2 linked regions of the Paraneptunicella aestuarii genome follow. The protein of the gene in region 1 interacts with the protein of each later gene in a pairwise test. Links are inferred from orthologs where the notes say so. Each region holds a gene or a part of one and is shown on either strand. Other genes may lie near its edges. The genes, in order: KIH87_RS12230 and def.

Evidence for each region.
Region 2: the proteins of KIH87_RS12230 (region 1) and def interact in binary tests that used the Escherichia coli proteins (3 or more experiments, as listed by UniProt). The link is inferred for Paraneptunicella aestuarii from one-to-one orthologs.

What each region holds. Positions count from the first base shown.
Region 1 is NZ_CP074570.1:3,241,153-3,251,235, forward strand. Bases 3,989-6,869 are described here. They hold KIH87_RS12230 (aspartate-semialdehyde dehydrogenase), read right to left. Parts: upstream 5,997-6,869; coding sequence 4,980-5,996; downstream 3,989-4,979. Other genes in these bases: KIH87_RS12225 (FimV/HubP family polar landmark protein), read right to left, coding at 3,989-4,494; KIH87_RS12235 (4-phosphoerythronate dehydrogenase), read right to left, coding at 6,019-6,869. Outside these bases: more of KIH87_RS12225, read right to left, coding at 1-3,988; more of KIH87_RS12235, read right to left, coding at 6,870-7,140; KIH87_RS12240 (hypothetical protein), read right to left, coding at 7,797-8,633; KIH87_RS12245 (alpha-amylase family protein), read right to left, coding at 8,864-10,083.
Region 2 is NZ_CP074570.1:17,772-27,806, forward strand. What follows is about bases 3,862-6,694. They hold def (peptide deformylase), read right to left. Parts: upstream 5,615-6,694; coding sequence 5,108-5,614; downstream 3,862-5,107. Other genes in these bases: rsmB (16S rRNA (cytosine(967)-C(5))-methyltransferase RsmB), read right to left, coding at 3,862-4,129; fmt (methionyl-tRNA formyltransferase), read right to left, coding at 4,133-5,080; KIH87_RS00095 (LysM peptidoglycan-binding domain-containing protein), read left to right, coding at 5,795-6,694. Outside these bases: KIH87_RS00065 (TrkH family potassium uptake protein), read left to right, coding at 1-705; KIH87_RS00070 (hypothetical protein), read right to left, coding at 738-1,229; Trk system potassium transporter TrkA, read right to left, coding at 1,324-2,703; more of rsmB, read right to left, coding at 2,804-3,861; more of KIH87_RS00095, read left to right, coding at 6,695-6,943; DNA-processing protein DprA, read left to right, coding at 7,032-8,180; KIH87_RS00105 (DUF494 family protein), read left to right, coding at 8,185-8,661; KIH87_RS00110 (DNA topoisomerase family protein), read left to right, coding at 8,722-9,291; KIH87_RS00115 (Sua5/YciO/YrdC/YwlC family protein), read left to right, coding at 9,349-9,909; hemF (oxygen-dependent coproporphyrinogen oxidase), read left to right, coding at 9,910-10,035. UniProt on the Escherichia coli protein: Removes the formyl group from the N-terminal Met of newly synthesized proteins. Requires at least a dipeptide for an efficient rate of reaction. N-terminal L-methionine is a prerequisite for activity but the enzyme has broad specificity at other positions.

The sequences.
Region 1 (10,083 bases):
CGACTCTTCATTTAACAGAGCTTCAATATCAATACCGCCCTGTTCGTCTTGCCCAAAATCAATATCAGGTTCGACGGAGGACTCATTTTCCTCATCCGGCCCATCAATGCTATTTAACAAGTCATCAAAAGAGGTATTTTCAAGCCGCTCTAATACTTCAACATCTTCATTGTCTGATTCTGAATCGACAAAATCGCCAATAGACTCAGGAGACTCTTCGGAATCAGTTAATGCATCAGCCAAATCCGCCATTTCAGAATCTTCGGTGAACTCCCCAAAATCAAAATCAGGTTCGCTGGCTTCATCTTTCGTAGTTTCTGGCAAAATATTATTTAGCGATGATTCTTCATCAGGTAATTCAACTGACTGACCAGCAACTGAGAATTGCAAATCATCCAGGGCTGGAAGATCGTCATCATCAAATGACTGCCCTCTAGCCTCAATATTACTCTCTTCGGTAACATTCGTTTCAATGACTTGTTCAAGGATGTTTTGAGCGTCCTGAGCAGGAGCAGACTCTTGAGCTTTAGCAACAACTTCATGCTCTTCACCCAACCAATCGCCAAGCCCAGGCATGTCAGCAAGTTCGTCTTGCAATTCTTTGTCTAATTCAGACAGACTTTCCTCTGTTCCTGAAACAGAATTATTAGGTTCCGGCTGGGATTCAGCCTCAAATTCATCAGCCGGTCTTTCCTCAGAAGTGCTAATCAGTTCGGCGTCATCGAAATCTTTTAACGCTTCTTCTAACTGATCGACTTCATTCATATCAATGATTGCGGACGTGTTTTCCTCATCAGACAATTGTTCTTGCAAACTTGCCAGATCGTCTTCTAATTCCTCATTCTCCGATAAAGAGGCATCGGAAGAAGGCTCTATTTCAGTAGCTTGAGCATCATCTTCATAATCCGCATCGAAATCATCGGCATCTGACAGCTGAGCTTTTAATGAAGCCAACTCAGCGTCAGCATAGTCATCAAGTTCTAATTCATTTTTGTCATCACTGGTATCATCAACGGCGTCTTCGATAGAGTCAGCGACTTCTAACTCCAACTCATCCCCATCAAGCACATCCCCATCAAGAGAATCTGTATCAGAAGCGTTTTCTGGTTCAAGCTCTGGCTCAATCTCTAGTTCCAGTTCTGACTCATCATCTTCCATCAGCAGTTCAACAGCCGCTTCTAACTCATCGCTCAATGTATCTTGAGTACCATGAGAATCTTGAGATGCGTCAACGGTCTGAGTTTCTTGCAAAAAGTCTTCATTTTCAGATTCGACAACTTGCAGTTCTTGTTCGACTGTAGATTCGGTATCCGCTGAGGGTTCGATATCAGCTAAAAGCTCTTCATCTTCCAAGAGCTCTTGCCCCGCTGAGGGCTCTTCATCATCTAAGAGCTCTTGCTCCGCTGAAGGCTCTTCATCATCTAAGAGCTCTTGCTCCGCAGAGGGCTCTTGCTCCGCAGAGGGCTCTTGTTCCGCTGAAGGCTCTTGCTCATTGGGTTCATCCAAAAATCCGGTATTGGATACCTCTACATCATCAAATGACATATCGGGTTCAATAAACTCTGCGCTTTCCTCAGCAGCCTCCTGCCCAGACTCTTGTTCAGACTCTTGTTCAGTTAGCCCGCTACCTTGAGGGGATGGTGGTGGAGTTTCAGGGTCGAAATCCAATTCATTCAACAAGTTTTGATAATCTTCCTCTGATAATGAATCGATTTCATAAACCCTTTCATCCTGAGTTTCTTCTGAATCAGCTAACGATGCATCAGGGTATTCCTGATCTTGAACGGCTGCCCCAGAAGGCATCGCTGAAGACTCATCATCCATGCCCAATTCAGCCAATAATTCATTAGCTAAGTCCTCTTCATCGAAAGATAAGGATTCCACTTCCTCATTATCGACTTGTGGCTCTTCAAGCGTATCAAAGTCGGCATCTGTTTCACTAGCGTCTGAGGGTTCTTCTGCAATACCAAACTCGGCAAGCAACTCATCTGCCAAATCGTCCTGTTCACTTTCAACTTTTTCAGGTTTTGACTCGGCTTCTGCTTCATCAGTTATCCCCATTTCAGCTAAAAGCTCATCCGCTAAATCATCTTGAGCATGGTCGACGTTATCGGCGTCGTTCATTTCGGGTTGAGCGTCAGACTCACTTTCCTCAATACCAAATTCAGCCAATAATTCATCGGCAAGGTCGTCTTGCGCATGGTCAATTTCATCTTCTACAGCTTCAGGCTGAGAGACTGATTCTTCCGTAGTACCATCAATGCCGAATTCGGCCAGCAATTCATCAGCAAGATCATCTTGTACATGCTCGGCTTCGGCTTCCTCTACTTGCGTTTGAGTTTCAGGTTCTTCCGAGGCTTCTTCCTCATTAATTCCAAACTCAGCAAGTAATTCATCTGCCAAATCATCCTGTCCGCTTTCAGCTTCATCAGATGTTGATTCTTCTTCATCTGTGATACCCATTTCAGCTAACAGTTCATCGGCCAAATCATTTTGAGCTAAGTCATCTTCGGTTTGAGTTTGTTGCTCTTCTTCACCTTGAATGCCAAATTCAGCAAGTAGATCATCAGCTAAATCATCTTGGACAGATCCCGTTTCAACTTTCGGTGCGGGTGCGGGTGTCGGTTCATCAGCCATACCCATTGCGGCAAGCATTTCATTGGTAAGTTCACCAGAGAACGCTTCTCCCTCAGAGGTTCCTTGTCCCGCTGAAGGCTCTTGCACATCACCAAAAACAGGTTCAGGAACATCAATAGCTATTTCAGGATCGCCGGGAGCTTTATTCGGAGCATCTTTAAGCTCTCTGGTTAGTTCTCGGGTGAGATCATTTAATTTACGATTCTGCTCACCTAATTTTTCACTGACTTTCTCAATGGCATCTTCAGATAAAATAGGTTCGTCACTGATACCCAGATCACTAACTGGATCAAAGACTTCAGGTTTAGCTGCCCGCTCACTACTTTTCTCAGCTTGAGCTTCTTGATTTTGTCCTGCACCGTCTAAAGCATCAGGTACTCCTAACTCAGCCAAATCTTCTTCAATAATTTCTTCGATAGCATCTGATTCAGGATTAATTTCTATTTCTGCGCCAGTATCAAATAAGTCTTCATCCAATCCCTCTATGACGCCATCTAATTCTTTATCCAAATCAGACACATCTTCAGATTCAGTAATTTCAATGCCATCATCTTGCAGATCGTCCAAATCCAATGCGCCAGCAAGTAAATCATCTTCGTCCAAGACATCATCCAAGGTGTCGCTGTCGAACATTTGGTCAAGGGCGTCATGTTTCTCCAGATCCTCAGGAACCAACATATCGTCGTCCAGATCACTGTATGAACCCAATTCATTTTCCAGTACATCATCCAGAGATTCGTCGAGCTCTTCCGCCAGCACATCATCAAGAAGGTCGTCATCACCAAAAAGATCGTCATTGCCTAACTCGTCGGCTTTTTCACCCTTTAGATCCTCAGAGAGTACATCAGAAATATCATCCAATTCCGCCACTTCTGCCGCAGATGTATCAACAAAGTTCATACTTTCAGAAACAGACTCTTTGTTTTGGCGTTTCAGCAACCAGAACGCTAAACCAGCTAATAAAGAAATCGAAAATAAAACCGTGACACCAATCAGAAAGGCTGGCTCTTTGACGAAATCAAACGTATTTCCTTTAGAGGACTGTTCCTGCGCTGACTTTCTGGCATTGGCGACCAACTCATTTTGAAGCGCCAGAATTTGATCCATTTGACGCTGCACTTCACCATCGTTTCCAATTCTTCCGCGCAGGTCTTCGATATCTTTGTTGACGGTATCTAAACGTTCATAAATCTTCTTGTTTTCATTCAATAACGTCTGAACGCTGTTAATAGAATCGGCAAATTGTTGCCGTATTGCTTCAAACTGCTTTTGCTGTTCAGCGTCGATTTGATTGAGTTTGCTTTCCAACTCATCTTTGGTTTGAGTTAAATCTGTTCGGCTAGCCAGTTTCTCTGGTGGCTTAAGGTTTTTCAGGCTGGATCCGGGAGCAACTTTGGATTCCCAGGCTTCATCGTCCTGGTCAGATTTCAGTTTTGCATCTTCGGGATTAATTCTTGCGATATAACGTTCAGATGGCAGCATCAAGGTAACGCCATCTTTCATATGATTCAGGTTATCACTGTAAAAAGCGTCAGGATTTAGCTCCTGAATGGCCACCATGACCTGATAAATGGAAAGATTCTTATTTTGACGATAGCGATCAGCAATACGCCATAAGGTGTCGTCAGCATCAATGGGGCCATAGGAAACGCCGGCATACTGCTCGGTCGCATTTTTCGGGCCTTTAATTGGAACCTGCTTAAACTCTGCAGCATTGAGACTGGAAAGACTGAAAATGCCTAACCCGACAAGCACTATAAAGGTTAGTGCCAGTTTAGTAACAGCTCCGTTTCCGAATACTAACGTTCGGATATTGGTTAAGCCTGTTTGCAAATTTCCGTAATAATTCTTAAGCACTTAATTGTTTGCCGTCATGGATTTTTATTTGTTATTTCAGCACTGGCATGGAGTTAGGCGCAATATTGCCCTAGTCTCAACCAATCTCTCTTATATACCAAGCGTAAGCAAGACACGTTCCAAAACTTACTATAAACCAGATAATCCCCTTAATCTATAAAGCGCCAAGTGAAAATCAAGCTTATTATCAGATGCTTACCAATCATGCCACGCTGCATACATTCAGGTGGTGATTCGTTACCTTTCCCAAATGGCATTCGTGGTTTTACATCGGCCTATATTCAAAATAGTTGAGGAATATCAGCTAGCTGAGTCAAGAAATTGACAAATATTCCTATTAAACTACTTTCCCGCTAATAACCGAAGAAAACAAAAAACAGTCTGGCCGAACCCCTACATTGAAGATTTGACTTCGACCAGACTATTGTCAGATATCCTTATCTGTCGCGCAAATAACTTATACAAGCCATCTGCAAACTATCTATTTACAGGTAATCGCGAACCAACACTTCTGCGATCTGAATACTGTTAGTTGCAGCACCCTTGCGCACATTGTCAGAAACGATCCACATGTTAACGCCATTAGGATGAGTAATGTCTTTGCGTAATCGGCCAACAAATACATCGTCTTTACCGCTGGCATTGCCCACCTGGGTTGGAAAATCTTCACGATCTTCAAGAAAAGTCACGCCCGGCGCATTTCTTAGCAAGTCTTTGATTTGCTCAATATCAACAGGCATACGTGTTTCCAAATGCACAGCTTCACCATGTCCGAAAAATACCGGTACACGCACCGCAGTGGCGTTCACCAAAATATCATCGTCACCCATGATTTTCTTGGTTTCCCAAGACATTTTCATTTCTTCCTTGGTGTAATCATTATCAAGGAAAACATCAATTTGAGGGATACAGTTAAATGCAATTTGACGTGAGAAAGCTTCAACATCTACGGGTCTACCATTTAACAGATCTGCCGTTTGCTTTGCCAATTCATCCATTGCACTCTTACCTGCACCGGAAACGGATTGATAAGTCGCCACGTTAATACGATCAATACCGAATACATCATGGATAGGTTTTAACGCTGCAACCATCTGGATGGTCGAGCAGTTAGGATTCGCGATGATATTACGATTTCGATAATCAGCTAGTGCCTGAGGATTCACTTCTGGAACCACCAAAGGAATATCGGGTTCGTAGCGATACTGAGAGGTATTATCGATAACAATACACCCGGCTTCAGCAGCGATAGGTGCATACTTGGCTGAAACACTTCCACCAGCCGAGAAAAAGCCAATGCTAACCTGTGTCCAGTCGAACTTATCAGCATCTTCTACAGTAATGTCGCGTCCCTTAAACGTAATTGTCCCGCCAGCAGAGCGAGAACTAGCGAGCGGAAAGAGGTTCTCAACAGGGAAATCTCTTTGCTCCAGAATTTCAATCATGTGTTGACCAACAAGGCCGGTTGCGCCTAATACGGCGACATTAAAGGCACGTGACATTTAGCCCATACTCCTGAGTTTGTTAACTACCAAATCCGAGGCCATAGATTGCCTGTGAATTACACAAATTTCCAGCATTAACTTTGAAGTATTGAAACTCTCTTCGAGCCCCGTACTGCTTGCGAAACAAGCGAAACTCATCAGCGTTTTTTACCCTTTTTCGAAAGTCCAAATTATCCTGGTAAATATCGTACACTTTACTAACTAATTCCAATGCATCTGGCACGGTAAATTCTGCTTCAAAATACGACAAATCCGCATTATCAATTGCTGGTAGAAATTCATCCAGAGTCAAGCTTGGCTCTATCCCAAACTGCTGGCATAGCGCCTGATACACCATTGACGTTCCTTTCGCCTTTCCTTCTATGGTATGCCCGGCGATATGAGCGGTTGCCAAATCGGTATAATCAACCAGCTCGAATAAAATATCCGGCTCATTTTCCCAAACATCTATGACCAGCCCAAATTCAGCACCTTGCCGCTTCACATCCAATAGCGCGTGATTATCAACCACTTCTCCCCGACAGGCATTGATAAAGCATTGCTTTTCACCAAGCTGAGCCAAACGGGCAGCATCAAACATGTGATAAGTAGGATGTTCTCCTTCTTTAACCAAAGGCACATGCAAGGTAATAAGATCGCACTTCATGATCTCATCGAAATTAACAAACTCGCGTTTATCGCCAGACGCTTGAAGTGGTGGGTCATACAAAGCTGTTCGGATCCCCATGGCCTGCAAGCGCTCATTCAAACGCCCACCAATATTGCCTACACCCACAATACCTATACGTTGTTCGAGTAAATCAAATTGCCGCTTTTTAGCCAAATACAGCATAGCGCACAATACGTATTCCACCACCGCAACAGCGTTACAACCCGCAGCGTTGTACATAGGAATGCCTCTGGATTGCAGGTAGGTTTTATCAAAGTGATTAGAGCCCGCCGTTGCCGTACCCACAAATTTCAGGTTTTGACACTGGCCTATAAGCTGCTCATTGACCTCTGTGGTTGAACGCACAACCAACACATCGGCATCCTGGATTTGCTCAGCAGTAACAGTAGAAGCGGAAAAAGTCTGGCATTGGCCTAATGAGGAAAAAAAGGCCTCTCCGTAGAGCAAGGTATCTTCACAATATATTTTCATGATAGTTGTCAGAGTAACGACTTATCCGGACATACAGCCACAAATAAGAACGTGAAAAATACGGAAAAGTATTGTTAATAAGAGGGCGCTAAGAGTGCCATAAATAGTAGATATAGAAAAGTAAATCACCTGAGCAGATATGAAGAGCGGCAAGCTCAATATTATTCAGACATCCACTTTGTTATCAAATCTCAAAAATAGTGTGCGCATGCACCATACAATGGGATATATCACTCCGGTGCATATAAGAATAAACAGAGTTAATTGTTCAAGCCATAACGTGTATTCAGCTATACCAAGCAAACGATTAAATACGAAAGTATATGCATACAACCCGGAACAGACCCAACTATACTGTTTTAATACTGAACATAGATATTGACTAAAAAGAAAGAAACGTTTGCTTGGAAGGGATGCAAGCAACACCCCAACCGTAAATAACAGAACAGAACAGATACTGTCTAATTCAAAATTGCCTTCCAAATCTGGGTTTATATATTTAAAAGACGCATAGCAAACCAAAAGGTAGGCGGCGGGGAATATTCGGCCTGAATTACTGGAATATGCAAAATTTAACGAAACAAAAAGTAAAATCGTAATACCAGAAATAAGATAATAAGACATGAAATATCCTCGAACGCCTCCCTGTTACTTCACTAATAGCAGACGGTTTGAGCGACAAGAACCCCCGTTCGCCCGGTATAATGTATATGACAATTAAATGTGTCTATTGAAAACAACCAATTACCGTAATTATAACCTCCGTTATAATTCTCTGTTCCAGCCAGAGGAGAGCCTCCACTACTGCCACTGCCACTTCTTTCAATAGTCATTTTTCCACCTTTGAAAACCAACTTATCCCCAGGTTGCAAGTCTGTCTTATACCAATCGGTGGACTGTAACAGTTCGTTAATTACCACAGCAGATGCTGACTCAGTTAAACCTGCCATCAAAGTCGTATTTAACGCTGCTGCAACTTTCTGGGCAATGCGTCCAATAGCATTTGTAGTAGCGACAGCAATAACAAGCCTCCGAGCTTCATTATTTCCATTAATAAATTCATCTGTAACGGTAAGTGTAATCTCGCTATTGTTTATTGATGTTACTATGTAGTTGACAAATTCAACTTTCATCCAGTCATCACAAGAATATTGATCGTCATATTGACACTCTAATGGTGCGTCATAAACAACAATCCCATTTCGACTTTTTCCCTGAATAACATCTATTTGATAGGTATCAATAAACTCTTTAAGAGAAAAACTATAAGATACATTTCCTTGAATTCGTACATCAAAACGTTGAGATAGAACAGTCTCGTGAAAACGTTTTTTTAATATACCTAATACCGTTTCCCGTACATCACAAGCAGAATCACATTCTACAACAATGGGATCTCTGTCAGGCAAAGTCGCGACTTCAGAAAATGCAGAAAAATGGAATAAGCAGGATACAAAAATTAATGAATTGAAAAGCTTTCTAAAAATAGTCATTTAGTCATCCTTAAATCTTAAATCTTAAAAACATCCAGTTTCACAGCAACTCAACTGTAAGCTGTGGTTCACAATATACTTCAAACCAATCCGGTCAAATAACATATATCGAACGATGATATCGGACATCAAATACGCAGCCTTCCTTCATACAGACCCTGATAGTATAAAAACCGAAGTATTTGATACCCATAGAAACTTAAGAACTCTATGGGTATCGTATTACTATTTTACTGCATCAACCACATACGCGCGCTACGTGCAGGAATATGGAAGTTATGCCACTGTGAAGTAATGTATTGAGTATTACCTGTCAAAGTGTCTTTATAGTTGCGATACCACCACAAACCTTCAGCGTTGGTATCAACCCAAACGTCCTGACCACTACCGCACTTATTAATACCCACGATACCCACATGCTCACGACGGAACATAATGAAGCAATCACTATAGTTAACGATATCCATTGAACGCCCTTGAACACCGTTGTGGAACTTAATCATATTGGCAATATCAGTACGCTTGTACAGATTCACCCAGCGATTGTCACCACTCTCGTTGTGATCGGAATACATCATTGGTGTACCACCATCACGTCCCAAAATATAAGCGTTCGCCAAAGTTTCATCGGTTGCGTTCATGATCTGATAACGGAATCCATCATTTAATGGAATATCATGCGTTACAGTAAAGGTAACGGCTTTGCTGGAAGGTAAAGCCTGTCCGTAAGCCGCAGGATCAACCAACTGATTCATCGAACCACTGTATGAGAAAGCACTACGAATAGACGCAAACAATGGGAAATCGTAAGCATTATGTCCGGTAGCACTCAAATATGGAGCCAAGAAGTTATCATATTCAGTGTTGCCCGCACCGCCAGAGGTAATGATCTCACCGAATACATGTACACCGCTCTTAATACCCGAATCAAACACAGCATTGATGTGGTAATTGGTCATATGCTTGGCAGCATCAACGCGGAAGCCTTTAACACCGTAGTTTTTCAGCGTTTGCAAATAGGCTTTTTGTTGCGCAATTACCCAGCTATTAGAATCCAAGTCTGGCAAACCCGTGTCACCGCCGCCGCCACATAAACGCCAGTATTGAACATGACCAGGGTCATTCCAGTTGGTAATACAACCAGCCGGATGAAAATCACCAGAACCAAACAGGTTAGTGGAAAGGTCACCAAACAGTTTGTTGGAATTGTAGTAAGAACTACTTGCCGCATACTGATTTAAAATCGTAGTCCCGGGATAGTTAAGATCGGAACGAATAGCAGATTCATTGGCCATGTGGTTGAACACGATGTCGGCATATACATCAATACCTTTGGCTTTAAGTGCATTGACCATGGCTTTAAAATCGTTCGTGTCGCCCAGAGGGTTATCAATGACGCGGTAATCTTGCGGCTGATAACGCGCCCACCAGGCACTGCCTGTCGATTTAT
Region 2 (10,035 bases), 3.2 Mb from region 1 along the record:
GCATTGAACTTCGCATTGCACTATGCAGCTGTAACCGGGCGAAGCTTAAAATCTTATGTGCAGGATCCAGAACTCAAGGCGTTTTTTGTTATTCAGTTTGCTTTGGTTACTCTGTGTTTTTTGGTTCTTATCTACTACGAACGTTACGACACGGCGGAAATGGCTTTCGATCAGGCTTTATTTCAAGCGGTTTCTATTAGTACAACCGCTGGCTTTGCAACGGCAGACTTTTCCAGTTGGCCAGTGTTTCTACCTATCTTACTCATTTTTTCCAGTTTCATCGGTGGTTGTGCAGGGTCGACAGGCGGTGGCTTAAAAGTCATTCGTGTGTTTCTGCTTTATTTACAGGGCAAACGTGAGGTTGATCGTTTGATTCATCCCAAAGCGGTGTATTCGGTTAAGTTAGGCGATCGCGCTTTACCAGATCGAGTGGTTGAAGCGGTATGGGGGTTCTTCTCTGCTTATGCGCTGATATTTGTGGTGATTATGATTTGTTTGATTGCGACCGGAATGGATGACTTAACCGCTTTTTCCGCCACAGGCGCCATGCTGAATAACCTGGGCCCTGGTTTGGGCGATGTCTCTTCCACTTATTCTTACGTGAGTGATTCCGGGAAATGGATCTTGATTGCGGCTATGTTATTTGGACGCTTGGAAGTATTCTCATTGCTAGTGCTGTTCTCGCCAACGTTTTGGCGTAGTTAATACGTTAAGTACAAAGTGAGTGGCTGCGGAAGTTACAGCCATCCCCAAGTTTTTCTTACTTTAGCTGCGGTTTTGTTTGCTGGTTGAGCCGCTGAATTTGCCTCTTCCACTATTGCGCAAGTGCTGGGAACGATTTTAACTATATCGCTTCTGCGCCCAATGGCAGTCGAACCTAGTAGGGCTATACTTTCTATCTCAATTCCTGCCTTAATAAACTCTTCTATATAGACTGTACAATCGGGATATTGCTTTCCTTTATGAGTAGTACCTTTAGCTCTTAGGGCAAACAAAAAGTGCTCAGGCTTTTCTGATTTTATGAAATCGATAAATTCTTCGGGAGTTTTTAATCTGTAATTTTCTTGGAGCGCTGATTGTTTAACATAGACAAGAATAACTGAGTTATTCATTAATTCTATTTCAAGGATTTTTCTTGAAAACCCTTGCCCTGCACCAGTTAAGCATCGGATTGTAGAGCTTTTCCTTGCATTGGAATCCCCGATGACGATATGTAGTTTCTTATTCATTGCTCTTTATCAAGTTTGAAATTAAAGGCAGTGAATCTACTTTATCTTATTGAGGGTGTAAATATTAACCTAATCAATCTTTGGTTAAAATCTCTTAGCCAAAGAAGAGAGCACTAGGCTGGAACAGCTTCTCTACGTCACCAATGTACTTCTTATCAACCAGGAACAAAATGATGTGATCGTCTGCTTCGATCACGGTATTGCTGTGGGCGATAACCACTTCTTCCTGACGAACAATGGCACCGATGGTTGTACCGGGAGGAAGGCGAATTTCAGAGATAGCTCGGCCTACCACTTTAGAGGTTGTACTGTCTCCATGCGCAATCGCTTCGATAGCTTCTGCTGCGCCTCGGCGTAAAGAATAAACGTTCACAATGTCGCCTCGGCGAATGTGAGTCAGTAGGGCGGATATGGTTGCTTGCTGGGGTGAGAAGGCAATATCAATTTCCCCACCTTGTACCAAATCGACGTAAGCGCTTCGTTGGATCAGCACCATTGCCTTTTTGGCTCCCATGCGTTTTGCCAACATGGCCGACATGATATTGGCTTCATCGTCGTTGGTTACAGCCAAAAATGCATCGACTTGTTCAACCTGTTCTTCTGCCAATAATTCCTGATCCGAAGCATCGCCCAAAAACACAATAGTTCTGTCTAATTGCGTTGAAAGGTATTTGGCTCGTTCAGGATTGAATTCAATCAGTTTAACCTGATGATCATGTTCAAGTTGTTTGGCTAAGCCTGCGCCAATTAAGCCACCACCTGCGATCATAATGCGCTTGTAATTGCTTTCCAGTTTTTGCAGTTCACTCATTACCGCGCGAATATGCTTGGTTGCCGCAATAAAGAAGACTTCATCATCGGCTTCGATAACGGTTGTACCCAGAGGACGGATTGGCTTACCACGGCGATAAATCGCGGCTACGCGAGTATCGACATTCGGAATATGTTCTTTTAGTGCCGATAGCGCGTGCCCAACCAACAAGCCACCATAATAGGCTTTAACCGCTACCAGACTGGCGCGGCCTTCGGCGAATTCCACAACTTGCAGTGCCCCGGGATAGTCAATCAATCGCTTGATTGCGTTAGTCACCAGCTGTTCCGGTGCAATAAGGTGATCAACAGGAATGTCTTGGTGCTTGAACAGATGCTTTTGATAAATAATGTATTGTTCTGAGCGGATACGAGCAATTTTTGTGGGTGTTTTGAACAGGCTATAGGCAATCTGGCAGGCCAACATGTTACTTTCGTCGCTGTTGGTTACCGCCACCAACATGTCGGCGTCTTCAGCTCCTGCTTCTTTTAATACATCCGGGTGAGAGCCTATTCCGGTAACAACTTGCAAATCTAATCGATCTTGTAGCAAGCGTAGTTTGGAGGTGTCGGAATCAATAACGGTGATTTCATTTTTCTCACCCACCAAATTTTCCGCCAGGGTAGCACCAACTTGTCCTGCGCCTAAAATGATGATTTTCATGCTTAGTGATACCTAAAATGTGCTCGTAAGTTGTTATTTAACGAAGAAGTCCCTGAAAATAACCATCTCAAAACCTTTTCTTATCCCGAACTGATGTTATCTACTCTATAGACTTTAGCAGTCTGGCATAATAGAAGCCATCCATCTGTTGTTCTCCCGGTAAAATTTGTCTTCCCGGATTAGCTTCTGAGTCATTTCCGTGTAACGGCAACAGTTTTGCATCTGTTGTGCGTTGCAGGAATTGGCGAATTTGTTCCTGATTTTCTTCTGCCAATATTGAGCAAGTGGCGTAGATCATCACTCCGCCAGGTTTAAGCGTTTGCCACAGTGCATCTAAAATTGTTTTTTGTATGTTTGTAAGTGCTTCTATATCGGAAGACTTACGTAACCAAAGGATATCGGGATGACGCCTAATGACACCTGTAGCTGAACAAGGAGCATCTAACAGTATTCTGTCGAAGGGTTTCCCATCCCACCATTGGCTTGTTTCTGCAACATCTGCACATTTCACATGCGCGCTCAGTTGTAGACGAGACAAGTTTTCGTGAACCCGTTTTAGCCGATACTCATCATTATCAATGGCGATGCATTCAGACAATCCTGGTTGGCTTTCCAAAATGTGGCAGGTTTTGCCTCCGGGAGCACAACAGGCGTCTAGTACAGTATCGCCAGCTTGAGCATCCAGATACTGGGCTGCAAGTTGCGCCGCGCCATCTTGAACTGAAAACCAGCCTTCTTCATATCCCGGTAGTGCTTGGACATTGGTCGATTTGGCTAAAATCAGCGCTTGAGTGTGGGTATCTGGTAATGAAGCCGGATTATTTTCCGTGAAGCCTTCTTCTTGAAGTTTTGCCAGATAGTCTTCGCGAGTCATTTTACGTGCATTAACACGCAACCAAAGCGGTGGACGGGTAGTTATGCCTTCGATGATAGCGGGAAGCTGATCGGCATAGTTTTTCTGTAATCGCTTGAACAACCACTTGGGCAACCCGGCTTGAATGTGAGGTTCATCCGAAATTTGATTATGCATTTCTTCACGCATGAAATTGCGTAAAACGGCATTAACCAATCCTTTCAGTGCGACGCAACCTAGTGACTTCGTGGCATCAACCGTTTCTGAAACGGCGGCATGATTAGGAACGCGAGAGAATGCCAGTTGATAAAATCCCAACATCAATAAGTGTTCTAGAACTTTGTTCTTTCCTTTCAAAGGCTTTTGCAGAAGCTGACGTAGCCAATGTTGCAACAGGGGCAACTTGCGCAGAACGCCAAAGGTCATTTCCTGCATCCAGGCTTTATCCTGTTCGGAAAGTGAACCTTGATATTGAGGTAAACACTCTCTTAAGGATTCGCCATTTTCCAGCACGGCATAGATGACTTTGGCGGTATTGGCTCGCAACGAGCCTTGAGATTTTTGTTTAGCCACGGACTACAATTGGGTTCCTGGTTGCAGCCAGTCTTTTCTGGCATTTAATATGTCGCTGACAGCCATCGGCTTTTTGCCCGGAATTTGAATCGTTTTCAGTAGTAAGGCTTGTTCAGCAGTTTTAACCAGAATGCCTTCTTTGTCTGCACGCAGAACTTGACCCGCAGGTTTTTGGGCTTCTGATCCGGAACAATCTGCAACTTGGCATTCTTGCACTTTGATATTTTGATCCTGATAAACAAAGAAGCTCATTGGCCAAGGGTTAAAGGCTCGGCAGTTGCGTTCTAATTGCTGCGCGCTGAGTTGCCAATCAATTTGAGCTTCGGTTTTCGACAGCTTTTTGGCATAAGTTGCTTCAGCTTCATTTTGTTTTTCTGGAACCAAAGAATTCAGCTTGTCCAGCGTTTCGATCAATGCTTTAGGGCCGATTTCTGCGAGCTTATGGTAAAGGGTTGCGCTGGTGTCGGTGGCTTCGATGGGAATGGCTTTTTTCAGCAACATATCGCCAGTGTCTAAGCCTTCGTCCATTTGCATAATCGTCACGCCTGATTCGGCATCACCTGCCCATACCGAACGTTGGATTGGCGCTGCGCCACGCCATTTGGGAAGCAACGAACCATGCACATTAATACAACCCAGTTTTGGGGCATCCAGCACGGCTTTAGGCAGTAATAAACCATAGGCGACCACCACCATGACATCGGCATTCAGGGCTTTTAGTTCTTCCTGAGCGGCTTCATTTTTTAATGATTCTGGTTGGTAGACAGGCAAGTCATGTTCAAGTGCCAATTGTTTTACTTCACTGGCTTTGAGCTTTTTGCCTCGTCCGGCTGGACGATCCGGTTGGCTGTAAACGGCGATAACATTATGTTGTGAATCTAGCAGCGCCCGTAAGTGTTCTGCTGCAAATTCGGGCGTGCCGGCAAATATGATATTAAGTGGTGATTGCACCCTGATTCCCTATTTTTGTTCTTCGGTTTAGGCGTTCTGAAGTTTGGCGTCTTTTTCCAGTTTCTTCTTGATACGTTGGCGCTTCAATGGTGATAGGTAATCAACGAACAGTTTACCCAGCAAATGATCAAGTTCATGTTGAATACATTTCGCCAGCAAACCTTCGGCTTCCATTTCGTATTCTTCACCATCGCGATTTAAGGCTTTTACTTTTACCTTGGCTGCACGTTCTACTTTCGCGTAGTTACCAGGAACAGAAAGACAGCCTTCTTCGCTGATAACCGAGCCTTCTTTATAGGTAATTTCTGGATTGATTAGCACAATAGGGGTGTCTTGATCTTCAGATACGTCCATGACTACCACACGCTCATGCACATCTACCTGAGTCGCTGCCAAACCAACGCCATTTTCCTCGCGCATTGTTTCAAACATATCGTCAACCAACTGCTGGATTCTGGCATCTACCTTGGCAACAGGTTTAGCAACCGTTCTTAAGCGCTCATCAGGAAATCTAAGTACATTCATTAAAGCCATATATTAAACCGTATCTTTTGTTCAATCTAAATCAGGGAATCATACTGTCTTTTTACTAAGACCAGTCAGGTATTAATAGGGTTCCCCTATGATTAATTAAAGGGAGTGAAGTATTGCTCAGCATACTTTTATTGCTAAAAAACTATTCACTCGCCGATTTTTGGCGCTATTCTAACTGATATGTTAGAAATTAGCAGTGTTTTACAGGGGATCACATATTTGGTTGGTATGATTAAGCGACTGGTGTTACTCGGAATGTTGGTTTACTCGGTGTCGGCACTGAGCGCGGTAACAATCAAATCCTCTGCACCTGAAGTCTATATAGTGAAACAAGGTGACACATTATGGGATATTGCGGGTATGTATTTGGCTCAGCCTTGGTTGTGGCCAGAACTTTGGCGCAATAATACCTACATTGAAAACCCCCATCTGATTTATCCCGGTGATGAAATTCGTCTTATCTACAATGAGAAAGGCGAACCTGAGTTAGTGCTTAATTCTGGTAACGAAGATAAAAAGCGGGAAATCCGATTACAACCGCAGCAGCGTAAAGACCTGAAACAAGGTCGTTCAATACCCTTGCTATCCTGGTCGTTAATTCAATCTCATGTAGAAAAAGATTCGGTAATGTCCCCGGATGCCTATGAAAATCTGCCTTATCTGGTGGGTAATCAGGAGGGCGGAGTACGTTATGCCAATGGTGATATTGTGCTTGGGACTCAAAGAGAGCTTGAGGAACAGATTCAACAGCAAGCACATTCAAGCCGTGAATTGCTGGTGGTGCGTAAGCAGGAAGAAATCACAAATCTCAATGGTGAAGTGTTAGGTATTAAGGTTCGCCATGTTGCTGACGCAGAGGTATTACAAGCTTCATTGAGTTCTGAACTGTTGGTGAGTGTAAAAAATGCCAACTTTGAAGCCAAGCGAGGCGATAAGCTGATGCCTGCTATTGAGGATGATAGTTATTCCAATGTGCAGTTTGAAGCCGCTACGGATCAGTTAGGGCACATTGTTGGAAGTTTGCAGCAACATTCTTTGCTTGGAAAATACGATGTCGTCATTTTAGATTTGGGACAAGGGCAAGTTAACCAAGGCACTGTTATGGGCATTTATATGCAAGGGCCTGATATTGTTGATGGTAATCCGCCAGCTTATGAGAATAGCAATGCTCAATCTTTAGGGGCTAGCCTGTGGGAAGATGTTATTCAGCAGCCTGCTTTGAAAGTGGGTGAGTTGGTGGTGTTTAAGGTGTTCGATAAAACCAGCTTTGGACTGATTTCTTCATCAACCAAAATTGTTCGACAAGGAGCGATCGTCGCTAAACCTTAAACTGATAGCGCTATCAGAAGAGAGGTAGTAGAGCGATCGTTTCCAATTAAAAATTGATTTTTATTCATGCCATAGGGAGGTGGCAACGATGTTCGATTCATCTATTCATTTATTTCCTTATCATCCTCATCGCTTTTATGAGGAGCTTCGTCATTGGCTAACGCTAGCCATGATCCCGAACTTTGGTTTTGCCAGCTTAAAAAATCTGGCCGCTTTTTGTCAGCATGATCTGCAAACTCTGATGTCGATGGATAGAAAGAGTTTATCTCGGGTCGGATTTGATGAATCTCAGATACAAAGCTTTCTTCATCCACCAGAAAATTTACTCACAAAAGCCTTCCAATGGCTTGAAAATAATAAATTCAACTACATCTTACCCATTAACAGCCCAGATTATCCTGAGTTGCTGAGAGAAATCTCATCACCACCATTGTTGCTCTTTGTGCATGGAGACAAAATAAGTCTGCATGAGCCTCAGATAGCTATTGTGGGTAGTCGAAATCCAAGTGAAGCAGGCAAACAGCATGGCTTCAGATTTGCAAAAGAACTTGCAGGTAAAGGGTGGACTATTACCAGTGGTTTAGCGTTGGGTATTGATGGCTTTGCCCATAAAGGTGCAATTGCTCAGGAATCGAAGACTATTGCAGTATTGGGATCTGGAGTTGATGTTATCTATCCCAAACGGCATAGGAAACTGGCAGATGAATTGCTGGAACAAGGTGGCTGTTTGGTCTCTGAGTTTTTACCGGGAACGGCTCCAGTCGCGGAGCATTTTCCACGGCGTAACCGTATCGTTAGTGGGTTATCGCTAGGTACTTTGGTCGTTGAGGCGGCAATAAAAAGTGGTTCTTTGATAACGGCTTACTATGCTTTACAACAGAACCGAGAGGTTTTTGCTATACCGGGAAATATCAATAACCCGTTGGCAAAAGGTTGTCATCAACTTATTAAGCAAGGTGCCAAGTTAGTCGAACAAGTCTCTGACATACATGAGGAATTTTCCGACATAGTAAATGTCAGAGTATTAGACGAACAAAAAAACCTGCAAAAAAGTGTGTTAGAGAGCTTGGCAACAGGCGGATTGTTAGATAGTGTTGACTATGATACCACGTCGGTTGATCTGGTAGCACAACGCAGCGGGCTCCCAGTATCAGTGGTGCTAACACAATTATTAGAATACGAGTTGCGTGGACTAGTAGCCTCTGTTCCAGGAGGTTACATTAAATTAGGGGACTAGAAATATGTTTGACATCCTCATGTATCTTTTTGAGAACTTTATCCATAACGAAATGGAGTTCCGTGTAGATCAGGATGAACTAACTGAAGAGTTAATTCGTGCCGGTTTCCATCATGATGAGATCTATAAAGCTCTTGAGTGGTTGGAAAAGCTGGCTGAACTACAAGAAAGTGATATTAACCCCTATTTAACCAAAGGCCCGGCTGCCCGGGTGATGAGAATATACACTCCAGAAGAAGAAATTCGTTTGGATGTGGAATGTCGTGGCTTTCTGATGTTTCTGGAACAGGTCAATGTACTGGATTCCACAACCAGAGAAATGGTTATCGACAGAGTGATGGAAATTGATTCCACAGAGTTTTGTCTGGAAGATTTGAAATGGGTCGTTCTGATGGTGCTATTCAATGTACCAGGCAAAGAGAATGCCTATGCTCAGATGGAAGACTTGTTATTTGAAATGCCAGAAGGCCCGTTACACTAAGTCTGATATCTTTCTTAACGTAGTGGTTGATTCTGGCAGCGTTGACCAAAAGGTGTAACCTTGTCAAAAATTGACCACTCATTATTTTCCGGTTCCAAAGAGGCGCTAAAGGAAGCCTATGGTCAATGCCCAGAGTGTAATGGCGAACTGGGTATTAAACGAGGCAAAAATGGCGCTTTTATTGGATGCCTCAACTACCCTGCCTGCGAATATAAAAAGCCCTTAAGCAATCTGCCTGTTACTGAAGTAATCAAAGAAATCGAAGGTTCTACTTGTCCTGAATGCGGTGCAACGCTAGTGATCAAGAAAGGTCGCTATGGGCTGTTTATCGGGTGCACACATTTTCCTGAATGCCATCACCATGAACCTATTAACAAGACTGATGATACTCAGTTGCCGTGTCCGTCTTGTGGCAAAGGGCATTTGGTCAGCCGAACCAATAAATTTGGTAAGAATTTCTATGCCTGCAATGCTTATCCAAAATGTAAGTATGTATTGAATCACCCTCCGGTTGCTCACCCCTGTCCTGAATGCAATTGGCCGATAATGATAGAGAAAAAGTCAGGCTCGCAGAAAGTGTTGGAGTGCCCACAGAGGAATTGCCATCATAAAGTGGTTATCACAGAGTAATTGTTCAAGTTAAACTAGCGGTAATTTTCAAACTAAACAGACATCTTCATATTTATCATGTTAGCAACAGAATCTAAGCAACTTGGCGCATTATTTCATCAAGGTCAAGTTTTCGCTTACCCCACAGAGGCCGTTTTTGGACTGGGTTGCGATCCTCTCAACGAACAAGCAGTAAATCGTCTTTTAGAATTAAAACAACGACCCGTTGAAAAGGGGCTCATATTAGTCGCCGATACATGGGAGCGAGTTGCAGATTATGTGGATATTCAACAGCTATCCGAATCACAATTAAAAGACGTTCTCGCCACTTGGCCTGGATTCATTACATGGTTGTTACCTCGATCAGATAAGGCCCCTGAGTGGATCACTGGCGGCTCGCCATTAATTGCCATTCGAGTTTCTGCCCATCCTGTTGTACAAGCAATTTGTGCCAGCGTGCAAAGCACTTTGGTATCGACCAGTGCTAATTTAACCGGACAGGATGCAATTAAAAATCGCCAGCAACTCGAGCAGGTTTTTCAGGACAAAGTGGTTTATATTGACGGCGAATTAGGTGGTGCAGAAAAACCAAGCCAAATCCGTAATGCCCTTGATGGACAAATCATAAGAGGAAACTAAGTGTCTACTATCAACATCGAAGAAATCAAAGCTTACCTGTTGGGATTACAACAACAGATTTGTCAGAAACTGGAAGAAGTAGACGGTGTTGCTAAATTTGAAACCGACGAATGGCAGCGAGAACAA